Regions from separate parts of the Bradyrhizobium barranii subsp. barranii genome, predicted to be linked through region 3. Evidence: predicted binding sites of a transcription regulator. Region 3 holds the regulator's gene; each other region holds the start of a gene.
The links. The regulator HrcA, encoded in region 3, represses chaperone genes, less so after heat shock. The targets are predictions, from matches to a motif close to GTTAGCACTCNCNNNNNGNGAGTGCTAAC.

Region 1 (7,270 bases), 1.1 Mb from region 3:
CCGGTCAACCCCAATGATGAGCTTGCGCCCCCGGAGACTCTCCTGCAGCCGGCGTGCCGTTCGGGATTTCACAGCGCGACCGGCCATGTCGGCGATGGCTTCAGTATCGATACCAATCGGGAAGACGCCGGCGCGTAGATCCCGATCGAAGGCGTGAACGGGGCCATCGGACGAAACCTTGCCGCCTGCGCGGCGAAGGATGGCGTCATGGAAGGCGGTCAAATCCTCCACCGTCTGGAAGCCGACGAGATCGTAAGCGCACAGTGATTTCAGCAGGTCGCTGTAGTGAGGAAGGGTCGCCAGCACCCCCAACGACGGAAACGGCGTATGCAAGAAGAACCCGATCCGTTGTGTGGCCCCGGCGCGGCGAAGTTCCTCGGCCATCGGGATCAGATGGTAGTCATGCACCCAGACGAGGTCACTCGGCCTGAGCAGGGGCGCGAGGGCGTCGGCGAGCAGGGCGTTCACCCGTCGATAGGCGGCCAAGTCCCCGCGGGTAAAGTTCATGAGGTCAAGGCGATAGTGGAATAAGGGCCACAGTGCCGCGTTGGAGAAGCCGCTGTAGTAGCCGTCATGGTCCGCGCGGGTAAGATCGACGGTAGCGTACGTCACTCCCTCGGTCTCAAAAACGTTCGGCTCTGGTGTTGTTTCTCCAAGCTTGCCACTCCACCCGAACCATAAGCCTCCAGCCTGATGCAGAGCGTCGACGAGGCCGGTCACAAGCCCGCCGCTGCGCTGCGCAGCTTCCCCCGGCAAGGCGACACGGTTGGAGACGATGACCAAGCGGCTCAAGCGGGTTCCCTCCGCACTGTCAGGGTTGCGTCAAGCCCAGCCGCCAAAAGATCTCGGCGAACACGGCACCGCAAATGATCGAGCGGTGACATCCGCCGGAGCCCACATTCGCCTCGGTCCTCACGCGAAAATCCACAAGTCCTTCTACCGGAACCGATGGTCCCGTCATCAGGCAATCTGGGCGCTTGAGGTCGGGCGCGACGCATGGACATTGAGCCGCAAGATCAGGGTGTTACTTGTAAAATACATAAATCCTCTCGCAGTAGATACTCTAGCGACGAACTGGATTGTTGGGCGCTGTCTAAAGCTGATCTTCGCCAGGATTGCGCCGGCAGACGCCCCGGGTGTGCCTTTCGATCTCAGCCAGTGCGGCGTCGAGCGAGGCGTGCGGCCCTTGCTGTATGCCGGCCATAGTTTCCGAGGCGTGGCCCCCCGGATAGATCATGAATTGACGGGGAGCGCTTGCCGTGATGCGCCCCATCGAGCGGCCGAGCAGGTCCGTCAGCTGCCAAACCGTGCCTCCCTCCGCGGGTGTAACGATCACATCCATGGTGAACCTTGAGTCTGTACGCCGCGCGAACAAACCGTTGCAATAACCGATGGGCGAACTACCGAGTTCCGCGGCCGCGGCATTCTCGGTACTGGAAGGATTGGCGCTTCGGATCGCCCCGCGATCGAGCGAATGGCGCTTAATGCCGACATGTGCGACTATATAGAATGGTCAAAAAGAAAGGTCGAAGGCCAACGTCGGGAGAAGAAATGGCAACCGCTCTCGACCGTTGGGACGAGGAAGGCGGAGCGCAGGAGTTGGCGTGGCCTTTACCCTATGAAGCCAGCGATTTGCGCGATGTGGAGCGCAGAGTCCTGGAATGTCTGGGTGCCGCTCTTGTCAGCGAATGGAATGATCTGCCTACTGACGTCCAGCGCAGGCTCTTCGAGCACGCGGCCTCGGGCAAATCGCACGACGCCACCGTGTTGAAGACGCGGATCGCCCGTTTCCTGCACGATCATAAAGGCGCTTCGGGTGGGCGCTAACACGACTTTGGCAGATTTGTTCACGCCTTGCTCTTCGCTGACCTGTGTTCTGCAGTATCCGTATCGCGGATCTGATGGCTGAAGAATGAGAGCGACGATGGCGGGACGCCCGGCTGGCAGGTTGGGCTGAGGTGGTGGCCGTCGATTCATTTTTGCGCCCCGTCTTGGCAATGCGGAAGTGCTGCAAGAGGGCGTAAGCAATCATCGTCATAAGAGCGTGACGATGAAGACCGTGCCAGAACCGTCCCATCGCGCCATGACGGTTGTAGCCAACCGCCGCAAGTCTATCTCGGCTGGTAGATTTGCGAGATAGCATTTCTTCTCTCCGAGTCGCGATGCTTGCCGATCGCCAACTCGCATTTTTTCACTTGGCATCAGCAAGCATTTCGTCCGCCGGCATCTATAACAAATCCGCGATGTGTATTGCCTTGTGTTTGGTGACTTCGCAGCCATCTTATGATAAAGAGATAGCTAATCTCGGCACAGAGAGCACTGTAAACGGATTGCTTCACGATCGCGCCGATGCAAAGCCGTTTCTGAAGGATAGCCGATCATGACCATGCGCTCCCGACGCGAAACGGTCACCTTCAAGCATCCCTTCCGGATCAAGGGCATCGACCGCCTCCTGCCTCCGGGTGCCTACGAGGTCATCACCGATGAGGAGATGATCGAAGGATTGTCGTTCGAGGCGTTTCGCCGCGTTGCCACTATGATCACGGTGCCGGCGGCGCCGCCGCGCACTTCAACGGTGGAGAGGATTTCCATCAACCCGGTCGATTTGGCTGACGCTCAGCGCATTGATGCCGACGCGCCTCGTGAGTGACGAGCCACTCGATCTCGACAAGCACCGCTGAATGGCTGCACAAGAAGCGACCGACGTCCGGCGTATTCCGGCGCACGTCGAGAACAACGCAATGCCCCTGCGCGATGGGAAGCTTTCTTAAATTTGATGACGCGGCGTCCAACGACTTTCGCACCACACAGCTGGCCTTCACCGGATCCTTAGCCGCCGCGGTCTTGGCAGCTATTTCGTGATGCTCTGAGCGAATATCGTTTCGGGACGGTCTTGTACGTCCCCTTGCGGCGGCTTATGTGCTGATTAGCACTCGCTGGCCACGACTGCCATTTCGTCCAAAGCAACAACAACAAGAAAACAGGAGGGCAGCATGAAATTCCGTCCGCTTCACGACCGCGTTGTGGTCAAGCGTATCGAAGCCGAAGAGAAGACCACTGGCGGCATCATCATTCCGGACAGCGCCAAGGAAAAACCTTCGCAGGGCGAGATCACGGCGGTTGGCCCAGGCGGCCGCGACGAATCCGGCAAGCTGCTTCCCATCGATCTCAAGGTTGGCGACCGCGTCCTGTTCGGCAAGTGGTCAGGTACGGAGATCAAGCTCGATGGTCAGGAACTGCTGATCATGAAGGAAAGCGACATTATGGGCGTTCTCACCGAGCTGCCCGCCGCCAAGAAGAAGGTCGCCTAAGCGCCAGTCTGTTTTCCTTATCCCAAGCAGCCAGCGTCTCGAAGGAGAAGGATAAGGCCCGCAAGTTGAACTCACGTCCCTAAAGAGCTCGCCGAGTCGCGCGGTCTTTCGGATTTGACAGTTGAAAACGGAGATCATGATGTCGGCCAAAGAAGTTAAGTTCGGCGTCGACGCCCGCGACAGGATGTTGCGCGGTGTTGAAATTCTCAACAATGCGGTTAAGGTCACGCTCGGGCCCAAGGGCCGGAACGTCGTGCTCGACAAGTCGTTCGGCGCCCCCCGCATCACCAAAGACGGCGTCACTGTCGCCAAGGAGATCGAGCTTGAGGACAAGTTCGAGAACATGGGCGCGCAGATGGTGCGAGAAGTTGCCTCCAAATCGGCAGATGCAGCTGGCGATGGCACCACCACCGCGACCGTGCTCGCGGCTGCGATCGTCCGTGAAGGCGCGAAGGCGGTTGCCGCCGGTATGAACCCGATGGACCTGAAGCGCGGTATCGACCTCGCGGTGGAAGCCGTGGTCGCCGATCTCGTGAAGAACTCCAAGAAGGTCACCTCGAACGAGGAGATCGCCCAGGTCGGCACCATCTCGGCCAATGGCGACGCAGAGATCGGTAAGTTCCTCTCCGACGCCATGAAGAAGGTCGGCAACGAGGGTGTCATCACCGTCGAGGAAGCCAAGTCGCTCGAAACCGAGCTCGACGTCGTCGAAGGCATGCAGTTCGACCGCGGCTACATCTCCCCCTACTTCGTCACCAACGCCGACAAGATGCGCGTCGAAATGGAAGATGCCTACGTCCTCATCAATGAAAAGAAGCTGTCTCACTTGAATGAATTGCTTCCGCTGCTGGAAGCCGTGGTCCAGAGTGGCAAGCCGCTTGTGATTATCGCGGAAGACGTCGAAGGCGAAGCGCTTGCGACCCTGGTCGTGAACCGTCTGCGCGGCGGTCTGAAGGTCGCGGCCGTGAAGGCGCCGGGCTTCGGCGATCGCCGCAAGGCCATGCTGCAGGACATCGCGATCCTGACCGGCGGCCAGGCGATCTCGGAAGATCTGGGCATCAAGCTCGAGAACGTCACGCTCAACATGCTCGGTCGCGCCAAGAAGGTGATCATCGACAAGGAGAACACCACCATCGTCAGCGGCGCCGGCAAGAAGGCCGACATAGAGGCGCGGGTGGCGCAGATCAAGGCGCAGATCGAGGAGACCTCCTCGGACTATGACCGTGAAAAGCTGCAGGAGCGTCTTGCCAAACTCGCGGGCGGCGTCGCGGTGATCCGCGTCGGCGGCGCGACCGAGGTCGAGGTGAAGGAGCGCAAGGATCGCGTTGATGATGCGATGCATGCGACCCGCGCGGCCGTCGAGGAAGGCATCCTGCCGGGCGGCGGTGTCGCCCTGCTGCGTGCTTCCGAGCATCTCAAGGGGCTGCGCACCAAGAACGATGACCAGAAGACCGGCGTAGAGATCGTGCGCAAGGCGCTGTCTGCGCCGGCCCGCCAGATCGCGATCAACGCTGGCGAGGACGGCTCCGTCATCGTCGGCAAGATCCTGGAGAAGGATCAGTATGGCTACGGCTTTGACTCCCAGTCCGGCGAGTACGGCAACCTGGTCACCAAGGGCATCATCGACCCGACCAAGGTCGTTCGTGTGGCGGTTCAGAACGCGGCTTCTGTTGCGGCGCTCCTGATCACTACCGAAGCCATGGTGGCCGAATTGCCAAAGAAGAACGCCGGCGGTGGCGGCATGCCTCAAGGTGGCGGCATGGGTGGTATGGATTTTTAAGTCCTACTCGTTCAGAGCTCAACAATAGCGAAGGCCCGGCAGAGATGCTGGGCCTTTTTTGCAGGAACCAGCAAAAAGCGGCCGCCGAGAAGCGTGATGAATTCTCGCCGATTCTCGGATTTCCGTGAGGACGCCTTGTGCAATATCTCAAATTCAGCACTTTGCATTGCAGCCGGGTGGCGGGTGAGAATTGTTACCAAACCAGTCAGGACGCACCCCACCGTTACTGGATTTTGGGAAGTGCATAGCTCCGCACTGGTTGGTCGCCCCCGTGATTAGACCGAAGACCGCGATCATCTGGGACGCGGGGATCATGAGTAGCAGGCCGGCTACGATCGAGACACCCGGTGCAATAGCGACCACAGCGAGCAGCAGCATAATAGGGCCGAAGGAGCGCTTGTGTAGGCGACCCATCAGCCAGCCCAGGGTAAAGCGATCTTGCCGGTGCCTCGTCGTGCAGCCGCTGCAGCAGGACCGAGGCAGGCACAAACACCCCTTCATCGGCGGGCATTGTCGGCTTCAGCTGGTCGAGCTCGTTGGGACCCGGTACGCCGGGGAAAGGAAATTTTGGGAGGCGCCCGGTCGACACAGCTGACCCTGCGAGGGTCAGAGCCGACCCAGAAGTAGCAATACGACGAGGATGACCAGGATGGTACCGATGACCCCCATCCCACCGTGGCCATAGCCGTAGCCGTAGCCGCCGAAGCGGCCGCTGAAGCCACCAAGCAGGAAGATGATGAGGAGGATGATGAGGATAAGTCCGATCGACATTGTCCGGCTCCTTTGGTGGGACCTTGTGGATATTGGGTCTCACGGTAGTCCGAGTTGAGTGCGCGATCTTCAAGCTTCCGGCGACGACTGTCGGCGGCATCACTGGGCAAGTGCTGTGCTACTTCTTCTCGATTGAAATGCCACCCAGCGCGGCGGACGCGGAGCAGGAGGCAGTTTGAGCTTGAGAGAGGCAGCCTTGGTATTGTCTGGCTCGTGGTCAGCGGTGCCCGTGGCGTTGCCGGGACGAGTCAGTCGCTTCGGGATTGCTGGTCGAGCCGATAGACCCGCCCCGCGCTCGCGCCTTTAGCTCCCTGGCGCAAGTTTTGTCTGTCTTGCGATTCGCCGACTCCTGCATAAGTCTGCAGGCGACCCCGGATGGGAGGGGCCGATGCAGTTGACCGGATCACAAGGGCGCAGCCGCGCCATCGCGCTCGAGCGCGCGTTGAGTGGGCATGGTCTGTGACAGAGGTTGCCACGCCCAAACAGCGTCGCTCGTGCGCTCAATACGGGGCGTAGTATTGGCGGCGATAGGGATACGTGCCGCCGTAGTAGCCTGGCGCATAGTAGCCCGGCCCGTAATAGCTACCACCGTAGGCTCCATAAGCGGCGGCTCCAGCCGCGGCACCCAGGATGCCAAGACCAATTGCGCCCCCCGGAGCGCCGTAGTAGCCACGACCGCGGTAGTGGCGTCGGTAGTAGATTTCTGTCACCCCGGACGAAGAAGCCGCTTGTGTCAGAAGAGTCGTGCTCGGCGAGATCGGAGCTGCCCCCGAAGGCAGCACCGAGCCGAGCATCGCCGCACCGAAGAGCGCGACCGCAATCGCGTATTTCATTGTCTGCTGGTTCATGGTCGTATCCTCTCGAACTTGGAGCATCTCAAGCGGGGGAAGTCGATTGCGTGCCGCTGGCCGATAAAGAACCTCGACCCAGAGTGCTCGAAGCGCTGGTGGGGGCGGATCCGAGGATTCGTGGTTCTAAGCGAACTCACTGACCCGCCTCTGTACTCGCGCCGCGACTTAGCCGATTACTTGGCGCAAGTTTTGTCCGCCTTCAAAGCGGCTTCTGCCGAGGCCTTTGTCGTGTGGGCGACGCCGACAACCTTCATGCTGCCGCCGGTAGCAGGCTGGCTCTCGACAATCTGACACTTCATGGTCGCAGTATCCTGAGCCAGATAGAACGAGGAGGGCGATTGGCCAACGGTTTTGCCAGTCTCCGCCGCGAATGACGGAGAAGCGAATGCGAGAACAGCGACTGTCGCTAATAGAATTCTTTTCATAGTATCCACCAATTCTTATGCGTCCGGAATCGGACAAAGAATGAACAGGGCACGCCGACAAGAGTTCCAGCTATCGCCGATTTGTTTGTTGCGTGTGGATCCGCGTGGATCAGTGACAGCCCCGAAAGTCTG
Region 2 (7,270 bases), 4.0 Mb from region 3:
TGCCGAAGCGGCGCGACGCCTGGCTGCTGGTGCAAAACCACCTCAAGCGCGATCCCGCGACGCGTGTCACGATCGACTGGGTGAGGGCGTGTTTTCAGGAAACGTCGCACGGTTGACGTCACATCGCATTGTGATCATCGCGTCACAGTGCGGAGTGCGTGACGAAAAATCTTGGCTTTCCCCCTTGCAACCCGAACGTGCTTCGTCTATTAGCGCCCTCCTTCGCTAGGCCATGGGTTCGGGCTCTCTGAGATCCCGACTGGCGCGAGCCGCTCTGCGGTTTCGTGTTCCGCCGAATGAAGGGCAAACGCAGGACGTAGCTCATGGAGAGCGTCGGGCTGAACACCCGAAGGCATCGGTTCGATTCCGGTCTCTTGCACAAAGGAGTTTGGTAGAGCAGATGACTGTTACTCATCCTGTCGCGGGTTCGAATCCCGCTCCAGCGCTCCGTTTCAGCCTGAAAAGCTGATACCTCTGACGAGGACCGGACGCGCGCTTCAGTCGCAGTCCGGCCGTTTTGCCGAAAGGCATTCCGTCCGAACCTAGACACTGTGAGACCGGCTTTGCGCCGCGGGTCGATACCGCTTGCGCTGATGCCGGGTGGCTCCGCATGACCGCTCGACACGCGTCGAGCGATCGCGCGCGTGCGCCCGTCATCGCGCAAGCTCAAGCCCCGGCCCGCCGCTTTCCCGGGAAGCGTCGTTCGCGTCCTCACGTCCTTTGCAATCGAAACCCGCTATCCGGCCGCGTTCAGCCGGAGGCAATATGATGGAGGCGTGCCATGACCTGGCATTTGCTGATGCTGAACGTGACGGTGAAGGATGGCGAGCGTGCGTTGCTCACGCGCAACGGACAGCTCGTGCGCGTGCTCGCGCCCGGCAAGCACCGGCTGTTCGATCCCCTGCACGAGCTGAAGGCCGAGGTGCTCGACGTGGTCCGCAGCGAATTCTCTGCGGATCGCTACGCGGTGCTGAAGGCTGCGCGGCCTGATCTGGCCGCGGAGCTGTTCGAGGCGATCGAGACCAAGGCGGACGAGATCGCCATCGTCAGCCTCGACGGCCGGCCCGTGCATCTGATGACGCCCTGGCAGGCGCGCGTCTACTGGAAGGTCGCGACCCGCATCGATGTCGAGCGCATCGATGTGTCCGCCGATCCCCGGGTTGGCGCGCGGCGCCTGACCATGATCGAGCGCAACCGCTCGGCTGTCGTGATGGAAGCGGTGGTCGAGAACCACGAGGCGGGCCTGCTCTATGTCGAGGGCCGGCTCGTGGAGCGGCTTGCGGCCGGCCGGCACGCCTTCTGGACCGTCGGCCGCAAGATCGAGGTGAAGCGCCTCGACCTGCGGCCCCAGGCGGTCGAGATCACCGCGCAGGAGATGCTGACCAGGGATCGCATCGCGCTGCGGGTGACGCTGACGGCGTTCCGCAGGATCGTCGATCCCGAGCGCACGGTTGCGACCGTGCCCGACGTGGATGCGTGGCTGTACCGGCTGGTGCAGTTCGCGATCCGCGAGGCGGTGGCGGGCCGGACGCTGGACGAGGTGCTGTCTGCGAAGGCGGCGCTGGACGCGGAGCTGCGCGACTATGTGCGGGCACGCGTCGCAGAGTCCGGCGTGGAGGTAACCGAGCTCGGCGTCAAGGACGTGATCCTGCCCGGCGAGATCCGGGAGCTGGTGAACAAGGTGGTGGAGGCGGAGCGGGTCGCGAAGGCGAACCTGATCCGCCGGCAGGAGGAGACCGCGGCGACGCGTTCGCTCCTGAACACCGCCCGCCTGATGGAGGAGAACCCCCTGCTGCTGCGGCTCAAGGAGCTGGAGTCGCTGGAGCGGCTGGTCGAGAAGGTCGGCCGCATCGACCTCCATGCCGGCAACGGCGAGGGCCTCGATGCCCTCCTGACCCGGCTCGTGCGCCTGAAGGCGCCCGAGAGCGCATGAAGCAGAAGGGCCGCCCACGGGCGGCCCTTCACATCTCCATTGTCGACGCTTGCGATGAACGCGTGCGCGCGCCTGTGCGACCAAACCATGAGTGGGTATTGCACGCGCGCAAAGGTTGCGTAATCTCACGGTGACGACCACAATCTCGATCATGGCAAGCGAATGACCACTCTTCAGCAAACGATCCGCCCTACGGCCCGGCCGCGGGAATGGAAAGCGATCGTCGTCCTGATCCTGTTGATCCCGGTGCTGTGGTCGCCGACGTTCCTGTTTCGCTTCTTCCTGTATCAGCCGTTCAACATTCCTTCCGGCTCGATGACCCCGACGCTGGTCGTCGGCGACTACGTCTTCGCCGCAAAATATGCCTATGGCTACGGCCGCTATTCCTTTCCGTTCGCGCCGTCATGGATCTCGGGCCGCTTCCGGGCCGCCGATCCGGAACACGGCGACGTCGTCGTATTCCGCTCGTCGAAGGGGACTTCGGCCGACTATGTCAAGCGCGTGGTCGGGTTGCCAGGCGACCGCATCCAGATGCGGAAGGGGCAACTCATCCTGAACGATCGCCCCGTGACGCGCGTCCCTCTGAAGGAGGTGCCCGCGGGCTCTGCCTGCGGCACCGATGATGGCGCGAAGGTCAAGCGCTGGCGCGAGACGCTGCCGAGCGGCGCGTCCTACATAACCTACGACTGCGTCGACAACGGTTATCTCGACAACACGGACGTCTTCACGGTGCCCCCCGGCCATTTCTTCGCGCTCGGCGACAACCGCGACAACTCGTCCGACAGCCGGCTGATGTCAGTGATGGGTTTCATCCCGATGGACAATCTCATCGGCAAGGTGACGCGGATCATCTGGTCGCTCGACGAAGACGGCGAGCCGCACATGGAGCGGCTGGGGAAGGTGTGGTGAGGGGCGCCGCCGTCATTCCGGGGCGGCGCGTAGCGCCGAGCCCGGAATTCATTCGTCCGCAAGGTTCGTTTCCCGAAGGTCGTCGGGCCGAGCCCTTCAGTCGCCAATCTCTTTCAGAAAGGCCTTCGCGTTTGCGCAGGCTTCGTCCGTGTCGCCAAAGCGGCAGGATTTCGCCAAGAAACGCCGCGCCCGGTCGTTGTTCTTTTCGACGCCGATACCTTTGATCAAGTGAAATCCCATCATCGTGCATGCCCAGGGATCGTCTCGGCCGCATGCCAGTTCATAGGTCCGATTGGGACAGGCATAGTCGCCGCTGTCTTCCATGCTGGCGGCAACGTTCGTACAGCCTGAAGCAACGCCGAGCTTGCAGGCCCTCAGAAACAGCGCATCGGAGAGCGGCCCGGTCTTGATCATCCGCTGGACGACGAGTGCGGCTGCGTAGCAGTCGCTCGCGTTGCCCGCCCGACAGCGATCAAGGCACTGCTCCGCCGCAGCCGAGCATCCTTCGATCGAAAAAGCAGGTGCGCCCGCGTTCGCCGGCATGGAGTCAGCGGGGCATTGCTCGGCTCGCGGAAGCCAATCCGGCCACGTCCCTTCCATCTTCCCAATCGCGTCATTGTTGTCCGCCGCGTCTACGGGCGTCGGCGCGGAAAGGCCCGCAGCGGAGATGATGACAAGGGCTGCCAGCAGCGGACGTATCTTGCGGTGCGGCATTGCAATTCTCGTCAGGGCTCCACGGGATCCTGCAGCATTAGTGATCCGAAGGATACACCTTTGAATTGTAGGTGCGCTCGCAGATCGCCACAAGGCGTTGCATCGGGGCGCCGCCCCAAAACAAAAACCCCGGCATCGCTGCCGGGGTTTCGCATTCCGTATCGTATCTGAACGGCTGGATCAGAAGTCCATGCCGCCCATGCCGCCGCCCGGGGGCATCGCCGGACCGGCGCCGCCCTTCTTGGGCAGCTCGGCGACCATGGCTTCCGTGGTGATCAGGAGCGCGGCAACCGAGGCTGCGTTCTGGATCGCGGTACGGACGACCTTGGTCGGGTCGATGATGCCCTTGGTGACGAGGTTGACGTACTCGCCGGTCTGGGAGTCGAAGCCGTAAGCGTAGGTCTTGTTCTCCAGGATCTTGCCGACGATCACCGAACCGTCTTCACCGGCGTTGATCGCGATCTGGCGGGCCGGCGCGGAGAGCGCCTTGCGCACGATCTCGACGCCGGTCTTCTGGTCGTCGTTCTTGGTGCGCAGGCCCTTGAGCTGCTCGGAAGCACGGAGCAGGGCGACGCCGCCGCCCGGGACGATGCCTTCCTCGACAGCCGCGCGGGTCGCATGCATCGCGTCATCAACGCGATCCTTGCGCTCCTTCACCTCGACCTCGGTCGCGCCGCCGACGCGGATCACCGCGACGCCGCCTGCGAGCTTGGCGAGACGCTCCTGGAGCTTCTCACGGTCGTAGTCCGAGGTGGTCTCCTCGATCTGCGCCTTGATCTGGGCCACGCGCGCCTCGATGTCGGCCTTCTTGCCGGCGCCGTTGACGATCGTGGTGTTCTCCTTGTCGATCATCACCTTCTTGGCGCGACCGAGCATGTTGAGCGTGACGTTCTCGAGCTTGATGCCGAGATCTTCCGAGATCGCCTGGCCGCCGGTCAGGATCGCGATGTCCTGCAGCATGGCCTTGCGGCGATCGCCGAAGCCCGGAGCCTTGACGGCCGCGACCTTCAGACCACCGCGCAGACGGTTCACGACGAGGGTCGCAAGCGCTTCGCCTTCGACGTCCTCGGCGACGATGACCAGCGGCTTGCCGGTCTGCACCACGGCCTCGAGCAGCGGCAGCAGCTCGTTCAGCGAGGAGAGCTTCTTCTCGTTGATCAGGATGTAGGCGTCGTCCATCTCAACGCGCATCTTGTCGGCGTTGGTGACGAAGTAGGGCGAGATGTAGCCGCGGTCGAACTGCATGCCCTCGACGACGTCGAGCTCGGTCTCGAGCGACTTGGCTTCCTCGACGGTGATGACACCCTCGTTGCCGACCTTCTTCATGGCGTCGGAGAGGAACTTGCCGATTTCGGCATCGCCGTTGGCGGAGATGGTGCCGACCTGGGCGATCTCGTCGTTCGAGGTGACCTTCTTGGAGTTCTTGACGAGGTCGGCGACCACGGCTTCCACGGCCAGGTCGATACCACGCTTCAGGTCCATCGGGTTCATGCCGGCGGCAACCGACTTTGCGCCTTCACGAACGATCGCAGCCGCGAGCACGGTTGCGGTGGTGGTGCCGTCGCCGGCCGCGTCAGCCGACTTGGAGGCGACTTCGCGCACCATCTGCGCGCCCATGTTCTCGAACTTGTCGTCGAGCTCGATCTCCTTGGCGACGGTGACGCCGTCCTTGGTGATGCGGGGAGCGCCGAACGACTTGTCGAGGACGACGTTGCGGCCCTTGGGGCCGAGCGTCACCTTGACGGCGTTGGCGAGGATGTCGACGCCACGCAGCATCTTGTCGCGTGCATCGACGCCGAATTTGACTTCTTTAGCTGACATCTGGATTTTTCCTTAGGTGTTTAGCTGGTGGGGAGAGGGGGCTCTTAGGCCGCCTTCTTCTTGGAAGCGGGGACGTCGAGGACGCCCATGATGTCGCTTTCCTTCATGATCAGCAGGTCGACGTTGTCGATCTTGACTTCAGTGCCGGACCACTTGCCGAACAGCACGCGGTCGCCGACCTTCAGGTCGATCGGGATCAGCTTGCCAGCTTCGTCGCGGCCACCGGGGCCGACGGCGACGACTTCGCCCTGCGAGGGCTTTTCCTTGGCAGTGTCGGGGATGATGATGCCGCCGGCGGTCTTCTCTTCTGCGTCGATACGCTTGACCACGACGCGGTCGTGAAGCGGACGGAATTTCATGCAGTCCTCCTAAGTAGTTGCACGGTATGGGAATTTTTTGGCGTTAGCAGTCTGTGCCAGCGAGTGCTAGCACAGGCGACGCTGAAATAGGACAGGAATTTTGCGGGGGCAAGGGCTTCTAGCAGAAAAATCGGCACTCTGAAGGCCCGGGTGCCAGAATCTCTTTACCATCGTTAACCCGCCCGGTGACCGTATTAGCACGGAGCCGCCTCTGCTGCTAAAGCATTGAATTTCAACAGCTTGTTAAACTTTTAGGCTTGAGATGGATTGTCAGTTTGCGTCACATTTCTCTCATGTGAGCGCATCAGTACCGGGTGGCTCGTAAGGCGCACACCGACCAAGCCGCCCCTTGAATGCGCTCCTGCAAAGGAGGTTGGCATGGGCTTGCGGAGTGGGGGCGTTTCCGAAGATTTCCGGAAACAGCTTTTGGGTTACGGGCTGACGACGGCGCAAATTCTCTATCGGATGCCCGATCATCCCTCGCTTCTCCAGACCTACGTCTGGCAGAACTACGACATGTTTCCGAAATTTCCGGCGCTGAAGGATTTCCTGGCGTTCTGGCAGGAGAAGCTCGACGGTCCGCTCCATTCGGTGACCGTCGCGCATTCCAAGCTGATCAAGCCGGCCGAGCTGCGCGCCGTGGATGGCGTGTTCCGGCTGCATTGAACAGCGCGCCGGCATCGTAGAGTGGGCAAAGGCGCGCTCGCGCCGTGCCTACCATCTCTCCACGATTGCATCTGGCAATGGTGGGCACGCTTTCGCTTTGCCCACCCTACGATATCTCGTTCTGTGCTAGCCTCCGCCTATAACAACAGGGAGGCGGCCCATGGCCAAGAAAACAAAATCGCGCAGTGCAGCCCAGGCCGCGGTGAAGAAGCGGAGCGGAGCCAAGGCCGTGGCACGATCCTCGGCGCGCAAGGCGGTGAAGGCAAAGGCGCGCACGACACCGGCGAAGGCCGCTCCGAAAAAGGCCGCCCGTCCCAAGCAGCGCATCGCCATCAGCCATCACCGCGAGGAAGACTTCAAGGCCGACGGCCTGCGCGCCTACGCCAAGTACCGCGACCTCGGCATCGCCGAAGCAAGCCACGGCCTCGCGCAAGCCCACGTGATCCGCCTGCAAGGCCCCTGCGATCCGAACGAGGTGTCGAAGCTGCACTTCCACGACGTCGAATTCCAGATGGTCTACGTGCTCAAGGGCTGGGTGAAGACCTACATGGACGGCCAGGGCGAGACCTTGATGAAGGAAGGCAGCGCCTGGACCCAGCCGCCGAAGATCAAGCACATGATCCTGGACTATTCGGATGACGTGGAGCTGCTGGAGGTGATCCTGCCGGCGGAGTTCAGGACGGTGGAGTTGAAGGCGTAGACGCGCTTTCTCCGCAGTCATTGCGAGGAGCCCGCGACAAAATTGCGAAGCAATTTTGCGCTGGCGACGAAGCAATCCAGAAATCTTTCCGCGGAGACGGTCTGGATTGCTTCGCTTCGCTCGCAATGACGGGTGGAGAGAGCCTAACTCAACACCCCCACGACCGCC
Region 3 (7,270 bases):
TTCCTTCAGGCGCTGCAACGCGAGCTTGTCGTTGCGCAGGTTGATGCCCTGCTCCTTCTGGAACTCGTCGGCCAGATAACCCACGAGGCGCATGTCGAAGTCTTCGCCGCCGAGGAAGGTGTCGCCGTTGGTCGACTTCACCTCGAACACGCCGTCGCCGATTTCGAGAATGGAGATATCGAACGTGCCGCCGCCGAGATCGTACACGGCGATCGTGCCGGTCTTGGTCTTGTCCAGACCATAGGCGAGCGCGGCCGCGGTCGGCTCGTTGATGATGCGCAGCACTTCAAGGCCGGCGATCTTGCCGGCGTCCTTGGTCGCCTGGCGCTGGGCGTCGTTGAAGTAAGCGGGAACGGTGATGACGGCCTGGTCGACCTTCTGGCCGAGATGGGCTTCCGCGGTCTCCTTCATCTTCTGCAGGATGAACGCAGACACCTGCGAGGGCGAGTAGGTCTGGCCGTCGGCCTCGACCCAGGCGTCGCCGTTGGAAGCCTTCACGATCTTGTACGGAACGAGCTTCTTGTCCTTCTCGACCATCGGGTCGTCGTAGCGGCGGCCGATGAGGCGCTTCACTGCGAAGAACGTACGCTCGGGATTGGTAACGGCCTGGCGCTTGGCAGGCTGGCCGACGAGGCGCTCACCGTCGTCCGTCACGGCGACGATCGAAGGCGTCGTGCGCATGCCTTCGGAATTCTCGATGACTTTGGCGTTCTTGCCATCCATCACGGCGACGCACGAATTCGTGGTGCCGAGGTCGATCCCAATGACCTTTCCCATGGTCCTGATATCCTTGTTTTTGCGGCAGGTTGGCTGGGCCCAAGAGGCACCCGCTCCAAACCCCCTAAGATCAAACATCCGCGATATTGCGATGGTTGACGCTCATATAGGAGGGGGGGAGGGGCCCGCAAGGACCGAACGCAAGTTTCGGCCATGAAAACATTGGGTTTTGGAAGATCATATCCGGGCTCAACCGCCCTTGCGGGTGAGGAATTATTAACAGGTTCAGGCGTCAGCCGGCCCCCGCCACCATGATCTGCCCCGCCCTGTTACCGGCGGGCCAAACCCGTTAAAAGGCGGGCGGCCGGACCGCCGCCATCAAGGCGGCTTTGCGCGACAAAGCGGCCCAATGGCCGACCATCGAACGGCCTCAATGTGAACCAATCAGAGTGCCCATGAAGCTCATTCGCCCCCTCGCCGCGCTCGCCGTCCTCGTCGCCACGGCGCTTCCCGCCCTTGCGGCCGATGCCGTTTTCCCGCCCGGCTTGCGCCTCGGCATGGTGCCGCTGGTCGGCCTGAGCACGGCCAAGACGTTTCCGGGCTTCGAGAGCGAGGACGGCAGCGTCAAGGTGCTGATCACCGAGCTACCGCCGGCGGCCTATGGCGAGGTCGTGAGCGCCTTCAATTCCAATCCCGGCGGCACCGCCGGCGTCAAGCAGGACAAGATCGAGACCCCCGCGGGTCTTGCCTATTTCACCATGGAAAGCGGCAAGGCCGGCGAGACGCCGGTGAAGCGCTACTCGATGATCGTGCCGGGTGCCGGCTTCTCCGGCTATGTCGCGGTGCAGATCCCGGAGAACGCGACCAAGATCTATACCGACGAGGCGGTGCGGCAGATGTTTGCGAGCGCCGTCACCCGCAAGCAGGTCTCGGCCGAAGAGCAGATCGGGCTGATGCCGTTCAAGATCACCGATCTCGCCGATTTCAAGGACATCCGCACCCTGGCGCCGGGCTCCAGCATCATCCTGGCCGACGGCAATGAGAGCTCGGGCTATGAATCCAAGCCGTTCATGATCCTCGGCCTGATCGGCGCCACCCCGCAGCAGGCCGACGACCGCGCCCGCTTCGCCCAGGAGGCCGCGCTCCAGATCCCCGGCGTGCGCGAGTCGCGCGTCACCATGTCCGAGCCGATCCGCATCAACGGCCAGCAGGGTTTCGAGACCCGGATCGACGGCGTCAGCGGCAAGGACAAGACGCCCGTGACCGTGGTGCAGTGGATCCGCTTCTCGAGCGGCGGCGCCTCGCTGCGCATCATCGCCAGCGCCCCGCGCGACCAGTGGTCGGCCGCCTTCACCCGCTTCCGCGCCGTGCGCGACGGCATCCAGCCCAAGGGTTAGTCCAAGGGTTAGTCCAAGGGTTAGCTCAAGGGTTAGCCCAAAATCCTCGCGGCGCTTGGGACAAGCGCTCTCGTAGCCCTTGCTCCAACCGCGCTCCTTGCGGCCGCATCGATCAAGCCGGACGATGCCTCCGCGCTGCTCGTGATCGACGTGCAAAACTGCTTCCTGCCCGGCGGCAGCCTCGCCGTGAAGGAAGGCGAGCAGGTCGTTCCCGTCATCAACAAGATGGCGAAAGCGTTTGCGAACGTGGTGATGACCCAGGACTGGCACACGCCGGGTCACATCTCGTTTGCGTCGGTGCACTCCGGCAAGAAGCCGTTCGAGACCGTCGACCTCCCCTACGGCAAGCAGGTGCTGTGGCCCGACCATTGCGTGCAGGGCACCGATGGCGCCGCGCTGTCGAAGGATCTTGCGATCCCGCATGCCGAGCTCATCATCCGCAAGGGTTTTCACAAGGACGTCGACAGCTATTCGGCCTTCCTGGAAGCCGACGGCAAGACCTCGACCGGCCTCGCCGGTTACCTGAAGGGCCGCAAGATCAAGCGCGTGTTCGTCGCCGGCCTCGCGACAGACTTCTGCGTCGCCTGGACCGCGCTCGATGCGCGCAAGGCGGGCTTCGAGGTCTATGTGGTGGAGGACGCCTGCCGCGGCATCGACACGCAGGGTTCGCTCGCAAAAGCCTGGGCCGACATGGCCAAGGCCGGCGTGAAGCGGATCCAGTCCGCGGATATCGCGGTGAGCGCGTAAGATAGCAATCGGTCGTTCCGGGGCGATGCAAGGCATCGAACCCGGAATGACGCCAAGGCTTAGTTCGCCGCTCAGTTCACTTCGTTGCTGTTCGCAGCCGGCGCAGCCTTCGTGCCGCCCTTGGCGACACCGACCAGCGCCGGGCGCAGCACGCGCTCGCCGATGGTGTAGCCGGCCTGCATGACCTGCACGACGGTGCCCGCAGGCACCGACGCATCCGGCACCTCGTACATCGCCTGCTGGAAGTTCGGGTCGAACTTCTGGCCCTGCGGATCGAACTTCTTGACGCCGTGCTTTTCCAGCGCATTGAGCAGCGAGCGCTCGGTGAGCTCGACGCCCTCGATCAGCGAGGTCAGGCCGGGATCGGCCGTGGCACGGGCCTCGGCCGGAACGGCATCGAGCGCACGCTGGAGATTGTCGGCGATGTCGAGCACGTCGCGGGCAAAGCCGGTGATGCCGTAGAGCCGGGCGTCGGCGACCTCCTTGGTGGTGCGCTTGCGCAGATTTTCCATCTCGGCCAGCGTCCGCAGCATGCGGTCACGCGCCTCGGCGGCTTCCTTCTGCAACAGCTCGACCGAGCCGGGCTCCGGATCGTCGGGCATGATGTAGGGTTTTGACACCACCGGCTCATCGGTCGGTGGGGTCGTGTCGTCGGGCTGCCGGTCTCGATCGGTCATCGGCTCTCTTCTCGAACTCGTCTCAAGGGATTGTTGGCCCGGATATCGTGCCTAAGCTCACGAAAATCAAGCGCCCGTGATCGGAGGAAACGCCGGTCAGCCCCCCAAGAGGCGGCTGACGATGCGCGCGGCGTAGTCCACGGTCGGGATTACGCGGGCATAATTCAGCCGCGTCGGCCCGATCACGCCCAAAACACCGACGATGTGGCCGGCGGCATCCCGATAGGGCGAGATGATGGTGGAGGAGCCTGACAAGGAAAACAGTTTGTTCTCCGAACCGATGAAGATCCGCACGCCCTCGGCGGTCTCGGCGCGCCCCAGAAGGTCGATCACGCCGCGCTTGGTCTCGAGATCGTCGAACAGCAGGCGAACGCGCTCGAGCTCCTCCAGCGCGTGCAGATCCTCGAGCAGATTGGCGTGGCCGCGAACAATCAGCTGGCGGTCCTCGTTCTCGCCGCCGGACCAGCTCGCAATCCCCGCCGAAATCACCTTCTGCGTCAGTTGATCGAGCTCGGCACGGGCTTCGCCGAGCGCGGTTTCGAGCTCGAGCCGCGCCTCGGCCAGCGTGCGGCCCCGGATCCGCGCATTGAGGAAATTACCGGCTTCCGTGAGCGCCGAGGAGGGAACTCCCGGTGGCAGCGACAGCACGCGGTTTTCGACCTGACCATCCTCGCCGACCAGGATCACCAGCGCTTTTTCGGGTTCCAGCCGGACGAATTCGATGTGTTTCAGCCGCGCATTGGATTTCGGGGTCAACACGACCGCTGCGGCGCGGGTGAGACCGGACAGCCGCGTCAGCGCCTCCGACAGCGCTGCCTCGACCGATTGGGCGTGCCCCACCGACGTCAACTGGCTCTGGATCGACTGCCGCTCGGCGTCATTGAGGTCGCCGACCTGCATCAGGGCGTCGACGAAGAAGCGTAAGCCCAGTTCCGTCGGCAAGCGGCCGGCAGAGGTGTGGGGCGCATAGATCAGGCCGAGCTGTTCCAGGTCGGCCATGACGTTGCGGACCGAGGCCGGCGACAGCGGCATCGCGATCAGCCGCGAAATATTGCGCGAGCCGACCGGCTCGCCGGTCGCGAGATAGCTTTCGACAATTTGACGAAAGATGTCGCGAGAACGCTCGTTGAGCTGGGCGAGGCCTGCGCGCGGCGCGATCAGATGGATCGGATCGTGATGGGCCACGGACGGTAACTCCTCTCAGACGCTTATAATTTGTCCATCCCGGAGGGTTCTGACAAGCGTGGCGTTTGCGGGGTGGAAAACCCGGGGTGAAAAAGCCTTGCCGCCCACCCTCACCCCACCTACAAGCACCGCGAATAGCCCTTTTCCGAGAGTTTTGGAGGATTTCCCATGCGGCCAAGCCGCCGTGCGCCCGACGAATTGCGCCCCGTGACGCTGGAGCGCGGCGTGGTCAAATATGCGGAAGGCTCCTGCCTGGTGAAATTCGGCGACACCCATGTGCTGGTCACCGCCACGCTGGAAGACCGCCTGCCGCCGTGGCTGAAGGGCCAGGGCCGCGGCTGGGTCACCGCCGAATACGGCATGCTGCCGCGCGCGACCTCCGAACGCACCCGCCGCGAGGCCTCCGCGGGCAAGCAAAGCGGCCGCACCGTCGAGATTCAGCGCCTGATCGGCCGCTCGCTTCGCACCATCGTCGATCTCGAAGCGCTCGGTGAGCGCCAGATCACGGTCGATTGCGACGTGCTCCAGGCCGACGGCGGCACGCGCACGGCCTCGATCACCGGTGCCTGGGTCGCGCTCGCCGATTGCATCAACTGGATGAAGGCGCGCAACATGATCAAGGCCAAGGTGCTGCGCGACAACGTCGCCGCGATCTCCTGCGGCATCTACAACGGCACGCCCGTGCTCGACCTCGACTATGCCGAGGATTCGGAAGCCCAGACCGACGCCAATTTCGTCCTGACCGGCGATGGCCGCATCATTGAGGTGCAGGGCACCGCGGAACGCGAACCGTTCACACAGGACGAATTCCTCGCGCTGATGGCGCTGGCCCAGAAGGGTATCGCGCGGCTCGTGGACTTGCAGAAACTGGCTGTCGCGTAGTCAATAGGCCCATGCACCGCCGAATCACCGGAAAGCTCATCATCGCGACCCACAATCCCGGCAAGCTCGCCGAGATGAAGGAGTTGCTCGCGCCTTGCGGCATCGAGGCGGTGTCGGCCGGTGAGCTCGGCCTGCCCGAGCCCGACGAGACCGGCAACGATTTCCGCAGCAATGCCGCGATCAAGGCGATCGCGGCGGCGCAGGCGACCAAGCTTCCCTCCTTCGCCGACGATTCCGGCATCGTGGTCGACGCGCTCGATGGCGCGCCCGGCATCTACAGCGCGCGCTGGGCCGGACCGTCAAAAGATTTCGCTGCCGCGATGGCGCAGATCGAGCGCCTGTTGCAGGAGCGCGGCGCCGCCACGCCCGACAAGCGCACCGCGCATTTCGTTTCCGCGCTCTGCGTCGCCTGGCCCGACGATCATCTCGAAGAGGTCGAGGCGCGCGTCGACGGCAGCTTGGTCTGGCCGCCGCGCGGCACGGCCGGCTTCGGTTATGATCCGATGTTCCTGCCCAATGGCCACGATCGCACGTTCGGCGAGATGACCAGCATCGAGAAGCACGGCCTGCCGCCGCTCGGCCTCGGCCTGTCGCATCGCGCCCGCGCCTTCGTGAAACTGGCGGAGATCTGCCTTGAGCCGCGCTAAGCAAGCTTTCGGCGTCTATGTGCACTGGCCGTTCTGCCTGTCGAAGTGCCCCTATTGCGACTTCAACAGCCACGTCCGCCACGCCGCGATCGACGAGACGCGCTTCGCTTCAGCTTTCGCGCGTGAAATCGAAACGACCGCACAGCGTGCGCCCGGGCGTGAAGTCACCTCGATCTTCCTCGGCGGCGGCACGCCTTCACTGATGCAGCCCGCGACCGTCGGCGCGGTGCTCGATGCCATCGGCAAGCACTGGCACGTCGCCAGCGATGTCGAGGTCACGCTGGAAGCAAACCCGACCAGCGTCGAGGCCACGCGCTTTGCCGGCTATCGCGCCGCCGGCGTCAACCGCGTCTCGCTCGGCGTGCAGGCACTCGACGATGCCTCGCTGAAAGCGCTCGGCCGCATGCACAGCGCGCGCGAGGCGCTCGATGCGGTCGCCATCGCGCGCCGCTCGTTCGACCGTTATTCGTTCGACCTGATCTACGCCCGCCCCGACCAGACGCCGGCGATGTGGGCCGACGAGCTGCGTCTGGCGATCGACGAAGCGGCGGAGCATCTGTCGCTCTATCAATTGACGATCGAGGAAGGCACGCCGTTCTTCGGCCTGCACCAGGCCGGCAAATTGAAGACGCCGGACGAAGCGGTCGCGCGCGCGCTCTACGACGTGACGCAGGAGACCTGCGACAAGCTCGGCCTGCCCGCCTACGAGATTTCAAATCACGCGCGGCGCGGCGCCGAGTGCCGGCACAACCTGGTGTACTGGCGCGGCGATGAATATGCCGGCATCGGCCCCGGTGCCCATGGCCGCCTCGACATCGACGGGATCAGGCACGCCACCGCCACCGAGAAGCGTCCCGAGGCCTGGTTGATGCGGGTCGAGACCAACGGCCACGGCAACGTCACCGACGATCTCCTCAACAGCGAGGAGCGCGCCGACGAATTTTTGCTGATGGGGCTCCGCCTCGCCGAGGGCATCGACCCCGAGCGCTACAGCGCGCTGTCGGGCCGCCCGCTTGAT
Region 4 (7,270 bases), on a different replicon from region 3:
CGATCTTTGGGCGGACGATATCCAGATTCCGTCGTCGTTCTTCAAAGTGATCGCCTGGAAGGGCAAGAACGGCGTGAAATCCGTGGGCCTCGTCGTCGATCAGCGTCAACTGCTGTCCGAACAGCGCAAAGGCGGAATCCCGCCGAAGCCGCCGGCCTTCGTCGACGTCTCGCAATGGCGCGTCGCCATCACCGAGATCGAACGCCGCACGGGCCTCGACTTCGGCGATCAGGTCAGGTCGGCCGATACTTTCGAGACCAAAGATCAGCCTGTCGTAGGCGAGGCGCGGCCGGCGGTTCCTGTGAAATCCGAGTCCGATCTCCTGCCTCGGAACCTGTGACGATCGCGATCAGGGGCCGACATCTAATCCACTGCACGATCGCGGAGAAACGTGCATGAAGAAAGCCGCTTTGATGGCGTTGTCCTGCCTCGTCGCGCTCGTGCCCGGCCCGGCGTCCGCGTGGTGGGACGAAGGCCATATGCAGATCGCCTATCTGGCCTACAAGCGGCTGGATCCCGCGATCAAGGACAAGATCGACGGCCTGCTTAGGCTCAATCCCGACTATCAGGTCTGGACGTGTGGTGCGCAGGACGACGATTCCCGAAGGACCTATGCCTTCGTCCACGCGGCGACCTGGGCCGACGACATCAAGACGAAGAGCGACTACCGGGAGGATCACGTCAGCGACGCGACTGCGGGCCAGAACGTAGCTTACGACAAGCTCAAGCACAGCTATTGGCACTATAAGGACATATTGTTCTCGCCGGACGGCACGAGCCTGCCCGCACCGGATCCGGTCGATGCCGCGAAGATGGCGAAGATCATGATCGCTACACTGCCCGCGGCCTCCGGCGCCTCCGATCAACTCCGGTCCTACGACCTCGTCTGGTTGCTGCACCTCGTCGGGGATCTCCATCAACCACTTCACGCGATTGCCCGCTATACCGCCGAGCTTCCGCACGGCGACCGCGGCGGCAACGCCGAGATGGTCGTTCCGGCCACCGGCGAGACGATCGCGCTGCACGCCTATTGGGATCGTCTCTTCGGCGGATATTCGTCCGTTTTCGGGGCCATTTTCGACGCCGACGATCGGGGTGGTCTCGGATCCGTCGCGGTCGACCCCGACGCGGAGAAGGTGCTCGATCCCGATCGATGGGCGCAGGAGAGTTTCGAGGCCGCAAAGAGCTTCGCATACGCTCAGCCGGTCGCGCCCGGACCGGCCGCGGTCCAACTTACGCGCGACTATGAGACGAACGCGCGCAACGTCGCCCGCACTCGCGCAGCCCTTGCCGCGGCAAGGCTCGCGAGAGTGCTGGACACGGCGCTTCACTAGACCTCGAAGGGAGAACTTGGATGCTGCCGACGATGCTTCAGAGGTTGTACGCGGCCTCCGACCTCCTCGATGGATTCAATCCGTTCGACGAATTGGGCTTCACGCTCACCCGCGACTTCGAGGTGTTCCGGCAGTTCGTGTCCGATGGTGGACCCGTGCCGTCCGCTCTGGAAACGCGACTGTCGCAGGCGCGGCACGACGCGACGATCGCCGATGCCCTCAAGAGGTTTCTGAAGGACGTTGGGCGGCCACTCGTGGGGTTCATGGGCGGCCACGCCGCCAAGCGCAATTCGCCGGCGTTCGCCGACATCGCCAAGCTCGCCTGGAGCGTGGCGCAGGACGGGTACCTCATCGTGACCGGAGGCGGTCCCGGCGTGATGGAGGCTGCGCACGTGGGAGTGGCCTTCAGCAGAAACGGAATGGACGATCTCGAAAGGGCCCTGGCGAATCTGGCGGCGACCCCGGATTATGGCGATCTGGACGATCTCTTCGAGAACGACGGCAGCCTTAAGAAATCGAAGCGGAAGGACGTGATGGCCGCCCGCGACTGGCTCGCGGCTGCACTCGACGTGCGTTCGGCCGCGCCGTCGACGCTGCCTCTCAGCCTTGCCATTCCGACCTGGCTGTACGGTGCAGAGCCCACGATGCCGTTCGCGACGCACTACGCCAAATATTATCAGAACAGTCTTCGCGAGGAGGCGCTCGTCAACAATTCGCGGGCTGGGATCATCTACGGCCGAGGGGGCGGCGGAACGCTGCGCGAGATTTTCCAGGACGTGGAAAGGAACTACTACGCCAAGGACGCTGAAAATTTCACTCCAATGATATTCTTCGACAGGGGCGGCTACTGGCTGCGCTCCGCAGTCTACGAGCGCGGCAAGGTTACAAGCTATGGCTTGAAACTCGACGAAACCGTCCCCGAGATCCTCAAGTTCGGGATCTGCAGCCGATTGAGTCCCGATGAAGCTGCATTGCGGCCATTTCTCGATAAATTGACTTTCACTGATGACGTATCTGTCATTAAGGATGTCTTGGCCAAGCATTCGGGCGTTGCGAAGCGGAATATGTCTTTCGCGCTCGCCGGCGAGTCGTTCAGGATACCTACGCTGCGCATGAACCGGGCCTAAACGAAACGGGCGCCCGCTGCGCCCAGTCTTCCCCGGACATTCCGGCAGGTATCGCCGATGTTGTCCAGAACTCCCGCGACCGCGATGATGGCGGCATGAGGCGGGGCACCCTCCGGCGGGTTTTGGCGTACGATATCGAACGCGCGTGGTCTAACGATCTCAAATGTCTGAAGCGTGCCTATGATCTTTCCTTGCGGGATCGCCGACTGGCCGACTTCAACGCCGATACGGTTCGCGCGGTAGAATAATCTGACGAGGTCAAAAGTTGCCAGAGCGCATAAAAACCCCGGCATCGCTGCCGGGGTTGGTATGTCGTAGTTCGCTGCAGCAGCTGGATCAGAAGTCCATGCCGCCCATGCCGCCGCCCGGGGGCATGGCGGGGCCGGCAGCGGCCTTCTTCGGCAGCTCGGCGACCATGGCCTCGGTGGTGATCAAGAGCGCCGCCACGGAGGAGGCGTTCTGGATCGCGGTGCGCACGACCTTGGTCGGGTCGATGATGCCCTTGGTGACTAGATTGCCGTACTCGCCGGTCTGCGAGTCGAAGCCGTAGGCGTATTGATCCTTCTCCAGGATCTTGCCGACGATCACCGAGCCGTCCTCGCCGGCGTTGATCGCAATCTGGCGAGCGGGAGCCGACAGTGCCTTGCGCACGATCTCGACACCGGTCTTCTGGTCGTCGTTCTTGGTGCGCAGGCCCTTGAGCGCTTCGGTGGCGCGGAGCAGGGCGACGCCGCCGCCCGGGACGATGCCTTCCTCGACCGCCGCGCGGGTCGCATGCATCGCGTCATCCACGCGGTCCTTGCGTTCCTTCACCTCGACCTCGGTCGCGCCGCCGACGCGAATCACCGCGACGCCGCCCGCGAGCTTGGCAAGACGCTCCTGGAGCTTCTCACGGTCGTAGTCCGAGGTGGTCTCCTCGATCTGCGCCTTGATCTGCGCCACGCGCGCCTCGATGTCGGCCTTCTTGCCGGCGCCGTTGACGATGGTGGTGTTCTCCTTGTCGATCATCACCTTCTTGGCGCGACCGAGCATGTTGAGCGTGACATTCTCGAGCTTGATGCCGAGGTCTTCCGAGATCGCCTGGCCGCCGGTCAGGATCGCGATGTCCTGCAGCATGGCCTTGCGGCGATCGCCGAAGCCCGGAGCCTTGACGGCCGCGACCTTCAGGCCGCCGCGCAGACGGTTCACGACGAGCGTGGCGAGCGCCTCGCCTTCGACGTCTTCGGCGACGATGACCAGCGGCTTGCCGGATTGCACCACGGCCTCGAGCAGCGGCAGCAGCTCGTTCAGCGAGGAGAGCTTCTTCTCGTTGATGAGGATGTAGGCGTCGTCCATCTCAACGCGCATCTTGTCGGCGTTGGTGACGAAGTAGGGCGAGATGTAGCCGCGGTCGAACTGCATGCCCTCGACCACGTCGAGCTCGGTCTCGAGCGACTTGGCTTCCTCGACCGTGATCACGCCCTCGTTGCCGACCTTCTTCATGGCGTCGGAGAGGAACCTGCCGATCTCGGCGTCGCCGTTGGCCGAGATGGTGCCGACCTGGGCGATCTCCTCGTTCGAGGTGACCTTCTTGGAGTTCTTCTGCAGGTCCGCAACGACGGCCTCGACCGCGAGGTCGATACCGCGCTTGAGGTCCATCGGGTTCATGCCGGCGGCAACCGCCTTGGCGCCTTCACGGACGATCGCAGCCGCGAGCACGGTCGCGGTCGTGGTGCCGTCGCCAGCCGCGTCAGCGGACTTGGAGGCGACTTCGCGCACCATCTGGGCGCCCATGTTCTCGAACTTGTCGTCGAGCTCGATCTCCTTGGCGACGGTGACGCCGTCCTTGGTGATGCGGGGAGCGCCGAACGACTTGTCGAGGACGACGTTGCGGCCCTTCGGACCGAGCGTGACCTTCACGGCGTTGGAGAGAATGTCGACGCCGCGCAGCATGCGGTCGCGGGCGTCGACGCCGAACTTGACTTCTTTGGCTGACATATTGGTTTCCCTGAGTGCTTGGATTTTGCTTCACGGCTTGTCTCACCCTTGACGATGCGCCCGGCCGGCGCTCCTCAGGGTGAGCGGTGCGAGCGTTGACTTAGGCGGCCTTCTTCTTCGAAGCGGGAGCTTCGAGCACGCCCATGATGTCGCTTTCCTTCATGATCAGCAGGTCCTGGCCGTCGATCTTGACCTCGGTGCCCGACCACTTGCCGAACAGCACGCGGTCGCCGACCTGGATGTCGATCGGGATCAGTTTGCCGCTCTCGTCGCGGCCGCCGGGGCCGACGGCGATCACTTCGCCCTGGGAGGGCTTTTCCTTGGCCGTATCCGGAATGATGATGCCGCCAGCGGTCTTCTCTTCGGCGTCGATACGCTTGACCACGACGCGGTCGTGAAGCGGACGGAATTTCATGCATTTCTCCTAAGTATTTGTATTGGTGACGGATTTCATGAGTGTTAGCAGTCAAGACCCGTGAGTGCTAGCACGGGCGTTCCTGAAATAGGACCGCTTTCTTACGGAGCAAGGGTTTGTGATAGAAAAATTGGCACACCCCGCCGGCTGATCCGACAATAGCCGATAGCTCACGATCCCCTCTTCGATGTAGGGCCGCATTTCTTCGGCGAATGATCATACCGGCCGGCAGCTGCAAACAGGAGGCGTCTCGGTCAGCATGTCCGGCACGACCCGGTAACCGCCACGGTGGCCTCCCTGAGGTTCAGACGACGGTATCTCACAGGTCTATGATCTCGCCTGAAACGATGACGCGCCCCGCACAGCGTGTCGCGGCGCAGTCGAAAAGAGCCAGGCGGCGGCGCCGCCCGTGGGCGAATGGTCACCGGCGCAGCCCGATATAGCTCTCCCAATTCAGCTCGCGTTCTGGCAATTTCAGTCTGATCAGAGGTTCGCAATGCCAAACAGATTTCCGCTCGACCCCAAACTGCCGAAGACCTTCGACGCGACGGCGAACGACGCACGAAGCAAGGCACAGCTCGATCAATGGTGGGATCGTCCCTATGGCGTCACGTTGCCGGATGGCCGGATCGAGGTGCGGTGCCTGAATGGTGGGGCGTGGGACCGTTCGACCCATCTCGGCATCGCCGATGATTACGATGCGGCCTGCGCGTTGGCCGAAGCAAAGCAAGCGAAGTGGCTCAAGTTCCGGGAGCGCCCCTGTGTCCAGTTCGACGCAGATCAGGTCTTGGTGGTCCGGCAGGCGCAGCGGCCGGACGAGGCGCCGCAGCAACTGGCGACGTTCGCTACGGCCGACGCGGCAACTGACTACTTGCGCGTCAATTTCCCGGATGCGTAGCCCGTTATTCCAACATCCGCATGGGAGCGGGATATCGCTCTCGACCTGGCTCTGTTTGGCTCTGCTCGGGACGTCCATCGTCTTGGAATTGATCTCGCAGCGGTAGGAGTGTTTGGGCGAGCCCCTCCGGGGGACGGCTCTACTCGCAACGGCACTCCCGGAGCCCGCAAACATTCTCCGCGCATTCGCGTGACGCTCCTCTCGCGGGTCATCGGCGACTTCACGACCATCAGCTCCGCTGACCGGCTTCTCTCCGGTAGAACCTGTTCTCGCCGACGCACGCCCGCATGTCGGTGCGCCGGAACCAGATGGCGCGTCCGCATCGCAGCGGCGGGTTCCCGGCGGTGAAGATGATCTGTTCATCGGTCCGCATCCGCAGCACCTCATGCGGCAGCATGAGCGGCCGGCGGGCGAGCTGCTTGGACCGGGTCCGGGACGAACCCGACATTTGCGAGGACCGGCTCAGCTGATCAACCTCGACCGTCGTGTCGCCGCATCGCTTCGAGATGTAGTCCGCCGTCTCGGGATCGTTGATCGCCGAAAAGGAGATCCAGGACGCGCTCTCGAACCACTTGCTGGTCGCGTCGCGTCCGCCATAGGCCTCGCGCATCTGGCCGATCGATTGGTAGAGCATCAGCAGTGTGATGCCATACTTGCGTCCCGCATCGCGCGCAGTTTCGAGAATGCGCAAGTATCCGAGCCGAGCGACCTCATCGAGCAGGAACAAGGTGCGGCCGGTCACTTCGCCATTGCGATTGTAGATGGCGTTGAGCAGCGAGCCGATGACGACACGGGCGAGGCCGGCATGATTCTCCAGCGTCTTCAGGTCGAGATTGATGAAGACGTCGGTCCGGCCCTCCGCGAGCTCGGCCGTCGTGAAGCTCGAGCCGGACACCAGCGCAGCATAGTTGGCATAGGAGAGCCAGTGGGTTTCCTTCACGGCGTTGGCGTAGACGCCGCTAAAAGTCTCCGGCGTCATGGCGATGAAGGGCGCGACATTCTCTTTCACGAAGCCGGACTCCGAATTGTCGTAAATCGTCTGAAGCCGCTGGCGCAGCTTCGGCTCCGGCTCGGACAGGTTGGCGCGGACTTGGCGGAGGTGCTGATCCTTCTTTTCCGTATGACCGGACAGGCAGACATCGCCGATCAGGGCCGTCAGCAGTTGCAGCGCCGAGGCGCGAAAGAAGTCATCCCGCGCCGAGCCCTGGCGCGGATTATCGGTCATGATCCAGGACGCGACGGCGGCAATATCCTCCTCCTTGGTCGCGCCGTGCTGGCCGATCCAGTCGAGCACGTTGAAGCCGACGCCTGAGGAGCGCGGGTCGAGTACGAAGACCTGGCGACCCGCCCCGTGCCGGTGTCCGGTCACCATGGGCGCGACCTCGTAGGAGGGGTCGAGAACGACCAACCCGCCGCCCCATTTGAGCGCCGTCGGCACCGTGACAGAGGTCGTCTTGAAGCCGCCGGAACCGGCGAACACGATGCCGTGCGACGAGCCGAAGGACGCATCGAAACAGAG

Region 1: J4G43_RS06425 (co-chaperone GroES) is a predicted target of HrcA. The motif match lies at 2,926-2,954, and genes of this name have one in related genera.
Region 2: J4G43_RS33630 (co-chaperone GroES) is a predicted target of HrcA. The motif match lies at 5,779-5,807, and genes of this name have one in related genera.
Region 4: groES (co-chaperone GroES) is a predicted target of HrcA. The motif match lies at 4,897-4,925, and genes of this name have one in related genera.

Annotation. Positions count from the first base shown of each region.
Region 1 covers NZ_CP086136.1:1,314,960-1,322,229, reverse strand. The annotation lists gene J4G43_RS06450 (alpha,alpha-trehalose-phosphate synthase (UDP-forming)) at 1-792, opposite strand, end outside; gene J4G43_RS06445 (hypothetical protein) at 1,094-1,342, opposite strand; gene J4G43_RS06440 (hypothetical protein) at 1,552-1,827, shown strand; partial or broken gene J4G43_RS06435 (IS701 family transposase) at 1,856-2,181, opposite strand; gene J4G43_RS06430 (hypothetical protein) at 2,381-2,650, shown strand; gene J4G43_RS06425 (co-chaperone GroES) at 2,994-3,311, shown strand; gene groL (chaperonin GroEL) at 3,451-5,091, shown strand; gene J4G43_RS55860 (hypothetical protein) at 5,245-5,505, opposite strand; gene J4G43_RS06415 (DUF3309 family protein) at 5,698-5,862, opposite strand; gene J4G43_RS06410 (hypothetical protein) at 6,363-6,710, opposite strand.
Region 2 covers NZ_CP086136.1:6,870,968-6,878,237, reverse strand. The annotation lists gene J4G43_RS33665 (LysR family transcriptional regulator) at 1-116, shown strand, start outside; tRNA gene J4G43_RS33660 (tRNA-Phe) at 310-379, shown strand; tRNA gene J4G43_RS33655 (tRNA-OTHER) at 384-442, shown strand; gene J4G43_RS33650 (slipin family protein) at 782-1,933, shown strand; gene lepB (signal peptidase I) at 2,096-2,842, shown strand; gene J4G43_RS33640 (SEL1-like repeat protein) at 2,939-3,556, opposite strand; gene groL (chaperonin GroEL) at 3,737-5,377, opposite strand; gene J4G43_RS33630 (co-chaperone GroES) at 5,422-5,736, opposite strand; gene J4G43_RS33625 (usg protein) at 6,115-6,402, shown strand; gene J4G43_RS33620 (cupin domain-containing protein) at 6,563-7,102, shown strand; gene J4G43_RS33615 (NupC/NupG family nucleoside CNT transporter) at 7,246-7,270, opposite strand, start outside.
Region 3 covers NZ_CP086136.1:221,554-228,823, forward strand. The annotation lists gene dnaK (molecular chaperone DnaK) at 1-777, opposite strand, end outside; gene J4G43_RS00985 (hypothetical protein) at 1,173-2,114, shown strand; gene pncA (bifunctional nicotinamidase/pyrazinamidase) at 2,157-2,861, shown strand; gene grpE (nucleotide exchange factor GrpE) at 2,933-3,538, opposite strand; gene hrcA (heat-inducible transcriptional repressor HrcA) at 3,635-4,723, opposite strand; gene rph (ribonuclease PH) at 4,892-5,605, shown strand; gene rdgB (RdgB/HAM1 family non-canonical purine NTP pyrophosphatase) at 5,617-6,252, shown strand; gene hemW (radical SAM family heme chaperone HemW) at 6,239-7,270, shown strand, end outside.
Region 4 covers NZ_CP086139.1:68,976-76,245, reverse strand. The annotation lists gene J4G43_RS54820 (DNA/RNA non-specific endonuclease) at 1-340, shown strand, start outside; gene J4G43_RS54815 (S1/P1 nuclease) at 396-1,334, shown strand; gene J4G43_RS54810 (SLOG cluster 4 domain-containing protein) at 1,355-2,461, shown strand; gene groL (chaperonin GroEL) at 2,798-4,438, opposite strand; gene groES (co-chaperone GroES) at 4,539-4,853, opposite strand; gene J4G43_RS54795 (hypothetical protein) at 5,263-5,751, shown strand; partial or broken gene traG (Ti-type conjugative transfer system protein TraG) at 5,981-7,270, opposite strand, start outside.